DNA from 2 places in the Rhizobium sp. 3T7 genome. Region 2 is predicted to be linked to the other one. Evidence: riboswitches for the same ligand, from Rfam matches in the RefSeq annotation. Region 2 holds a riboswitch; the other holds the start of a gene.
The links. A riboswitch is a leader RNA that binds a small molecule or an ion and turns the genes downstream of it on or off. The one in region 2 is predicted to bind thiamine pyrophosphate.
Positions count from the first base shown of each region.

Region 1: it holds a riboswitch for thiamine pyrophosphate, as region 2 does, so the genes downstream of both, thiM (hydroxyethylthiazole kinase) here and thiB (thiamine ABC transporter substrate binding subunit) in region 2, are expected to answer to the same signal.

Region 1 is NZ_JAIQXS010000007.1:148,114-152,323, forward strand. Features, by position in the region: gene thiD (bifunctional hydroxymethylpyrimidine kinase/phosphomethylpyrimidine kinase) at 1-524, opposite strand, end outside; gene thiE (thiamine phosphate synthase) at 521-1,156, opposite strand; gene thiM (hydroxyethylthiazole kinase) at 1,153-1,956, opposite strand; TPP riboswitch at 2,007-2,103, opposite strand; gene K9B32_RS12905 (MFS transporter) at 2,198-3,598, opposite strand; gene K9B32_RS12910 (LysR family transcriptional regulator) at 3,718-4,210, shown strand, end outside.
Region 2 is NZ_JAIQXS010000006.1:188,502-192,711, reverse strand. Features, by position in the region: gene K9B32_RS11640 (MarR family winged helix-turn-helix transcriptional regulator) at 1-410, opposite strand, end outside; gene K9B32_RS11635 (MDR family MFS transporter) at 530-2,062, shown strand; TPP riboswitch at 2,123-2,234, shown strand; gene thiB (thiamine ABC transporter substrate binding subunit) at 2,279-3,301, shown strand; gene thiP (thiamine/thiamine pyrophosphate ABC transporter permease ThiP) at 3,301-4,210, shown strand, end outside.

The DNA.
Region 1 (4,210 bases), on a different contig from region 2:
TTGATCAGCACGGCCTGCGGGCCCAACGCACGCAGGCTTTGCGCCTGATCAGCCATTTCCGCACGGCTCTCAGCCGTAGGTCCATGCAGGAGTGCCGCAGCTTCCGGCAGGTTGGGTGTCAGCAGCGTCGCAAGCGGCAGCAGGCGCTGAGTAAGGACTTCGACCGCGGACGGATCAAGGAGGGAGGCGCCACCCTTGGCGACCATCACCGGATCAAGCACGATCGGTATACCTTTGTGCGGTTCGATGGCATCGGCGACGGCGCCGGCGATTTCGGCGTTCGCAATCATACCGATTTTGATCGCGTCAACGCGCACATCGGCAAAGACTGCCTTGATCTGGTCGGCGACGAAAGCGGCAGGAACCAGATGGACACCGGAAACACCCTGGCTGTTTTGCGCCGTCAGCGCGGTCAAAACTGCCATGCCGTAGACGCCGCGGGCCGAGAACGCCTTCAAATCGGCCTGGATTCCGGCGCCGCCCGAGGGATCGGAACCGGCGATGGAGAGAACGTTGCGGATCATCCGTGAACCTTTTTGATGTTTTCAGCGATGTCGCGGGTGGCAGCCTCTGGGTCAGGCGTGCCGCAGATCGCCGAGACGACGGCAAGACCGTCAGCGCCAGCCGCGAAGACAGCTCCGACATGAGCCGCCTTCAAGCCACCGATCGCGACGGAGGGAACGCGACAGATCCGCACCAGACGCGCAAGCCCCGCAAAACCGATCGGCTGTTTGTGGTCCGCCTTTGTCGGCGTCGCAAACACCGGGCCGATGCCGGCATAGTCCACGATGGCCGGATCGACCGCTGCGGCCAGCGCCTCGGTCTCGACCGAGAGCCCAAGGATCATGTCGCGCCCAATCCGTGCGCGGGCAGTCGGTGCATCCATGTCCTCTTGCCCAATGTGCAGACCGTCGGCACCAATTGCGACCGCGGCCTCGACGTCATCGTTGACGATGAGGCGCGCATTGGTGCCAAACAAAGCCGCCTTGAGCGCCCGCCCGGTCTCGATCATCCGGGCCGTATCCGCATGCTTGTTCCGCAACTGCACGACCCTCGCTCCGCCCGCGACTGCCGCCCGCGCGGTCTCCACCATGCCTAGGGCGGCGCAAAGGTCGGGATCGAGGACGAGGTAAAGGGAAAGATCAATGTTCTTCATGCACAACGCAGCCGTGCTTGGCGATCGAGAAGTGAGGCGTCGAGTGCTGCAAGTGCGTCGAGGAACCGCCAGGAAAACGAGCCCGGGCCGTGCGCCTTGCTGGCCGCCGTTTCACCGGCAACAGCAAAGGTCGCAAGTGCCGCAACCGTTGCCTCGAAGGGTGCGTCGGGCCGAACCGCCAGGAAGGCGCCCACAAGGCAGGTCAGCGAACACCCAAGCGCAGTCACCTGAAGCATCAACGCCGAGCCCCCCTCGATGCGCACTGCCCGTTCGCCGTCGGTGACGAAATCAACGGCGCCGGTCACTGCGACGATCGCTCCGTGCACCCTCGCAAGCAGCCGCGCTGATTCCTCGGCGTGCTCGACACCGTCACGGCTGTCCACGCCCTGACCACGGCTTGCGCCGCCGGCAAGCGCGATGATTTCGGAGGCATTGCCGCGAATGACGGCGGGGCCGAGCTCCAGCAGCCGACCCACAGCAGCACGACGAAACCCCGTGGCATAGTGGGCGACCGGATCGAGAACCCATGGTTTTCCAGACTGACCGGCCGCGATGGCGGCCGTCTCCATGCCGCGCAGCCAGGCTGACGAAAGTGTACCGATGTTGATTGTCAGCGCGCCAGCGATCGCGGCAAATTCGCCAGCCTCTTCTTGCGCATGCACCATGGCGGGAGAAGCACCAGCCGCCAGAAGCACATTGGCCGCAATGTTCATGGCAACGAAGTTGGTAATGCAATGGACGAGTGGCGGTCGCGCGCGCAATTCGCTCAGCAACGTTCCCGGTGAGGTGTGGTCTGGCATGGTGCGCCTTTCGATCGGGGAGGAAAGGCGCGGGGACTTACGCGCGAAGCTGGAAGTCCCGAGCGACTCCCTCCGCCGGCATTATCCGGTTCAGGTTCAAAGGGTGCTTCTCAGCCCACCATCAGGCGGGCGCCCCTGTCTCTCATTGGCTTCTTGTCGCAGAGAAGCACGCGCCTGTCATCCATAAAATGGACATCGCCGGGCAAGAACCCGGCGACGTCGCGTGCGCTGTGGTCAGGGACTATTCCGCAGCCTGATAGATGTTCCGGTCGATAAGAGACGATCTCGGGCCGAGTGCCGCAGCTAGCGTGACGAGGACCGCGAGGACGGCGACAAATGTGATGCCGGCAAAATACGGATCCCAACCAAAACCGGAGGCCGCACCGAAGATCGCCGAAGCTGCGGCAAGGACGATACCGCCACCAATCTGGAAGGAAGCGAACAACAGCCCCGATGCAAGCCCGGATTGGTCTTCGCCAACGTCGGAGAGGGCGGCAACCTGCACGGAGGGGTAGGTCATGGCATAACCCACACCGAGCGGGATCTGCGACAGGGCAACCAGCAAGATGGGGTTGATGTGGCCGACACTCAGGATCCAGAAGATATAGCTTGTGGCCTGCAGCGCTACGCCGAGTGTCATCAGCCCGGTTGTCCCGCGATTTTGCGCGATCGTGGCAAAACGTGGCGCCAGGAACATGACGCAGACGCCGCCGAAGGCAAAGGAGAAGCCGGTCGCGAAGGCCGACCAGCCGACTACGGTCTGATAGTAGAGGGTCGCGATAAACTGGAAGCCGACATAGACGCCCTGGAACAGCGCGGCAATGGCATTGGCGTGGGAAAGCCTTGCCCGCCGGAATATCGCAAGCGGTACCATCGGATCAGCATGGCGAGATTCGACGATGAGGAAGAGACCGATCAAAGCGGTGGCCGCCACCAGCGCTCCGAAGGTTGGCACTGCCTGCCAGCCCTCGGCCGCAGCATTGGTAATGCCAAAGACGAAAAGCAAAAGTCCAGGCGTGATCGTCATTGCGCCTGCCCAGTCGAACGTCGCACGCGGTCCGCTGCGACGTTGATCCGCTGGCAGGACGAAGGGAGCAATGGCCAGCGCGATGACGGCGACAGGCGCACCCATGACTAGCGTTGCCCGCCAGCTGAAAACGGTCGCGGCCCCTCCCAGTACCATGCCGAGGACGAAGCCGGTCGCGCCCGTAGAGGCAAAGACGCCAAGCGCTTTCGCACGGGCCGCCCCTTCGCCGAACACCGACAAGAGCAGGGCAAGGGCAGCCGGTGCTGTGAACGCCGCGGCAATGCCCTTTATCAAGCGAGCGGCAATCAAAGTCGGGCCGCTATCGACAAAACCGCCGGCAATACTGGCGGCAGCGAAGATGCCGAGCGACCAGAGGAAGACGCGACGGTGGCCGAAGACGTCCGCGACGCGCCCGCCCAGCAGCAGGAAACCGCCATAGCCAAGCACGTAGGCGCTGACCGCCCATTGGAGGGATGTCGCTTTCATGCCGAGCTCGGCCTGGATCGCCGGAAGCGCGACGCCAATCGTGGATACGTCCATTGCATCGAGAAAGTTGGCAGCGCAGAGCAGCAGCAATGCTACGCCGGCTGTGCCTGGAGATCGGGAAGTGGTCATGAATGATCGTTCCTTTCTGCCGACGCCATGGGAGGAAGCTTGAGCGTCAGGGAACGAGAAAATGTACACCTACTGAACCTATTGCAAATTGATAGTAACCATGCCAGGTATTACTGAGAATGATGAATGATACGATCCTCCGAAAGATAGACCTCAATCTCCTGCTGGCCTTCTCGGTATTGATGCAGGAGCGCAATGTCTCTCGTGCGGCCGAGCGGCTTCTCCTCGGTCAGCCGGGCCTGTCGGCCGCTTTGAAGCGGCTGCGAGAGACACTCGATGACGAACTGTTCGTGCGGGTAGGGCGGGGCCTGCAGCCGACGGCGCGTGCCCTTGCCATTGCGCCTGCGATAGAGGATGCCTTGTCGGGGATCGAGCGCGCGATCCGGCCGCCTGATGCCTTCGATCCCAAGAGCTGGCAGGGCGAGTTCAGGATCGGCATGTGCGACAATCTGGAATCGGCTTTCTTCGGGCCGCTCGTCGCGCGCCTGCGTGAACTCTCACCGGGCGCACGGCTGATTGGTGTCGCTGCTGACAAGCATGATTCCGCCCGCATGCTCGACGACGGCGCTTATGATTTCAGCGTCGCGGTTCACGCGGAGCCGGCATCCTGGC
Region 2 (4,210 bases):
TCGGAAACGAATGCGAACTTCTGCGCGCGTATCTCCGACAACAGCCGCTGTCCGAGTGGCGTCATCACGACGATGATCCGCCGCGCATCGGTCTGGGATGCCTTTCGCCGCAGAATATTACGTCCGACCATATCCGCGACGACGCGGCTTGCGCGCGACGGATCGATCCGCATCATCTCGGCGATCGTCCCGACCGTTACTTCACCGGCCTCTTGAGCGCGCCGCACGGCATCCAGTACGTCAAGGTGCGACAGCTCAAGGCCGGGCGCCACACTCTGGATGGCGAGCCGCCCGATCAGTCGGCGCCCGGTCATCAGGCGCATGCGGGTCATGCTTTGGCCAATACGCAGAATACCTGGGTCGTCGGTCGCAGCGTCTGGGTCGATCAGGTTCATCAAGCTCTCTTTCATTCCGGAAATATAGCATGTTCCATGTCAATTGAGAATATGCCAAAGTCAATAACGTGACATTGACAATTATATGCTAATAGCACATAACGTAGTCAACGCATCATCTGGAACGACGCTTCATGGATACTCAAATTGCCGCGGCGCCGCTTGTGACGGATCATCGTCGGCGGTTCATCCTCTTCCTTTTTCTAATGGCAGCCATGTTCATGGCGACACTCGACAACCAGATCGTCGCAACGGCTCTGCCGACAATCGTCGGTGAGTTCGGCCACCTCGAGCGGTTCAGCTGGGTCGGCTCGGCCTATCTGCTCGCCGTGAGCGCGGTGATGCCACTTTACGGCAAGCTCGGTGATCTCTTCGGCCGCAAGTATGTGATGATGGCCGCGATCATGATTTTCACCATCGGCTCCGCCGTCTGCGGACTGGCCATATCCATGAACACGCTGATTGCAGCCCGCGTGTTGCAGGGGCTTGGCGGAGGCGGCATCATGGTATCGATCTTCGCCGTCAACGCCGACCTGTTCGAGCCCCGCGAACGTGCGCGGTACCAAAGCTATTCCAGCCTTGTGCTGATGGCATCCGGTGCGATCGGGCCTGTCCTCGGTGGTGCGATGAGCGATCTCTTCGGTTGGCGGTCGATCTTCCTCGTCAACGTTCCGATTGGCTTCGTCGTCCTTGTCGGTCTGGTGCTCATGCTGCCTTACCGGAAGCCGAACCGCCGTCCGAAGATCGACTATGCCGGAGCCTTGCTGCTCGCCTTGACGACGGCAAGCATCGTGCTGGCTGCCGATGGCGCTCAGCTTTTCGGTTCGCTGGTGGCCCCGCAGAACCTTGTCATCATGACACTCGGCGTTGCTACAGTCATCGGATGGATTCTCGTCGAGCGTCGCGCCGCCGAGCCAATTGTTCCGCTGTCGCTGTTCCGCAATTCAACGTTCAGCCTGTTGCTTTTTATGTCGATCATGAGCGGCGCGATCGGCATTGGCATGGTCAATTATTTCGCGCTGTTCCTGCAGACGACGACTGGCCTTTCACCCTCGGCGGCCGGGGCGTTCTTCATTCTTTTGACCGGCGGCATCGTTTGCGGGTCGCTTTCTGCGGGCCGTATCATCTCCATCACCGGGCGTTACAAGCCGTTTGCCGTAGCAAGCCTGACCTGCAGTGCCATCGCATTCGTGCTGCTCACTCAGGTTCATGCGGGAACGCCGGTCCTGCTGATCGGAGCAGTGATGGCCCTCCACGGCTTCGGCGTTGGCCTTGCACAACAGGTGCCGGTCATCGGCGTTCAGAATGCGGCTCCAGCGCGCGACGTCGGCGCCGCAACAGGATCGGTGACGCTGTCGCGCATGGGTGGCGCATCGATTGCTATCTCGATTTACGGCGCGATAATTGGCTCACAGCTCGGCAAGACGGGACTGTCCATTCCCGGCGTAACTGACATCGAGCAGCTGACGCCGAAAATGCTGGCGGCTTTGCCGGAGTCCACACGTCAGGCGGTGGCCGACGCCTATGCCAATGCGTTCACACCGCTTTTCATGGCGTCCTGCGCGATCGCGCTCATTGGCCTTTGCGCCGCCTTGATGCTGAAACCGACGCAGCTGCCGCGCGCGGCCGAGGTGCGGCCGGCAGCCAGCACCGAAGCGGCGGAATAAATGCCGGTGGCGGGCTAAGGCCGCCACTTGCAAGACACCAAGCGTGGCGATACATCTGCAAACGCTCTAACGGGGTGCCCGTGCCCATTCGGTGCGCGGCTGAGAGGCTGAAAGCCAACCCGCGGAACCTGATCCGGCTAACACCGGCGGAGGGATTAGACGCGTGACATCTGGCACCGCCCTTTTCCCCTTCAAGCAAACCAGAGGAGAGGTGCCATGTTCAAATTCACAAGCTGTTTGCTGTTTGTCACGGCCTTTGTCGCGACTGCCGGCCTTGCCGGCCCAGGCGCGCGGGCGGCAGACAAGACGCTCACCGTCTACACCTATGAGAGCTTCACATCGGAATGGGGTCCGGGGCCGAAGGTCAAGGAAGCATTCGAGAAGACCTGCGGCTGCAGCGTCAATTTCGTCAGTGTGGCTGATGGCGTGGCGCTGCTGTCGCGCCTCAAGCTCGAAGGCGCTGGTACGAAGGCAGATGTCGTGCTCGGCCTGGACACGAACCTGACCACGGAAGCGAAGGCAACCGGCCTATTCGATGCGAGTGGTGTCGACGTCAGTGCACTCAACGTGCCCGGGGACTACAAGGACGATGTATTCGTGCCTTATGACTATGGCCACTTCGCCGTCATCTACGACACCCAGACGATCAAAAATCCTCCGCAGAGCATGAAGGATCTGGTCGAAGGCGACCCTTCGCAAAAGATCGTCATTGAGGACCCGCGCACCTCGACACCCGGGCTCGGTCTCTTGCTGTGGGTAAAGTCCGTCTACGGCGATAAGGCGCCTGAGGCTTGGGCAAAACTCAAAAAGCGGGTGTTGACGGTAACGCCCGGCTGGTCCGAGGCTTATGGACTTTTCACCAAGGGTGAGGCGCCCATGGTGCTCTCCTACACGACCTCGCCTGCCTACCACATGGTTGCGGAAAGTACGGACCGCTATCAGGCGGCTGCATTCTCAGAGGGCCACTACATACAGATCGAAGTGGCGGGCCTGCTTAAGAATGCGCCGGACAAAGAGCTTGCGCGCGATTTCTTGAAATTCATGGTGACGCCGGGCTTCCAGGACACCATTCCGACCAACAACTGGATGATGCCGGTTTCGGCGACGTCGCAACCGCTACCCGATGCGTTCGGCAAGCTCGTGAATCCGTCAAAGACCTTTCTGATGAGCTCGGAGGAAGTCGCGGAGAACCGCAAAGCCTGGATCGATGAGTGGCTGGCTGCGATGAGCATGAATTGATGCTTTTGACCAAGGCGGAGATGCGGCGGGCGATGTTGGGCGGGGCGCTAAGTCTTGCCGGTATTGCCGTTTTCGTCGGCCTTGCGGTCTTCGCCTTGCTTCTCTCGAGCGGCGTTTCGTCCATTCTGGCGGCGGTGCTTGAACCGTACATCCTGCGGGTCCTGCGTTTCACCTTGTTGCAGGCCTTGCTTTCGACGCTGCTATCGATCGCTTTTGCGATTCCCGTCGCTCAGGCCCTGGCGCGTCAGCAGCATTTCCCCGGACGCATGTGGATCATTCGGCTGATGGCTGTGCCGATGGGCCTTCCTGTTCTGATCGGGGCGCTCGGGTTGATCGGTATCTGGGGGCGGCAGGGCTTTATGAACGCGCTGCTGCTCAAGCTCGGCATGGCGGAACCGATCAGCATCTACGGGCTTTCCGGGATCCTGTTGGCGCATATCTTCTTTAACATGCCGCTGGCTTGCCGCTTGATGCTGGCGGCATTAGAGCGCGTGCCAGCGGAATACTGGCTGATGGCAAGTGGTCTCGGCATGCGGCCTGGCTCGATTTTCCGCTTCATTGAATGGCCGGTTCTGCGCTCGGTCATTCCCGGTATCGCCGGTCTGATCTTCATGCTGTGCGCCACGAGTTTCACGCTGGTGCTGACGCTGGGTGGTGGGCCAGCCGCGACGACCGTCGAGGTTGCGATCTATCAATCGCTGCGTTTTGATTTCGACCCTGGCCGGGCCGTCGTCCTTTCCCTGCTGCAGATTGTCCTTACATCGGTGATCCTTGGGGCGCTGTCGTTTCTTCCTGCGCCTGGGGATGAGGGGATGACGGCCGGCAAGGTTCTCAGGCGGCCGGATGGCGGGCTGCCGGGCGCACGGCTTGCGGATGGCGGCGTCCTGCTGCTCGCCGCCCTGTTCCTCG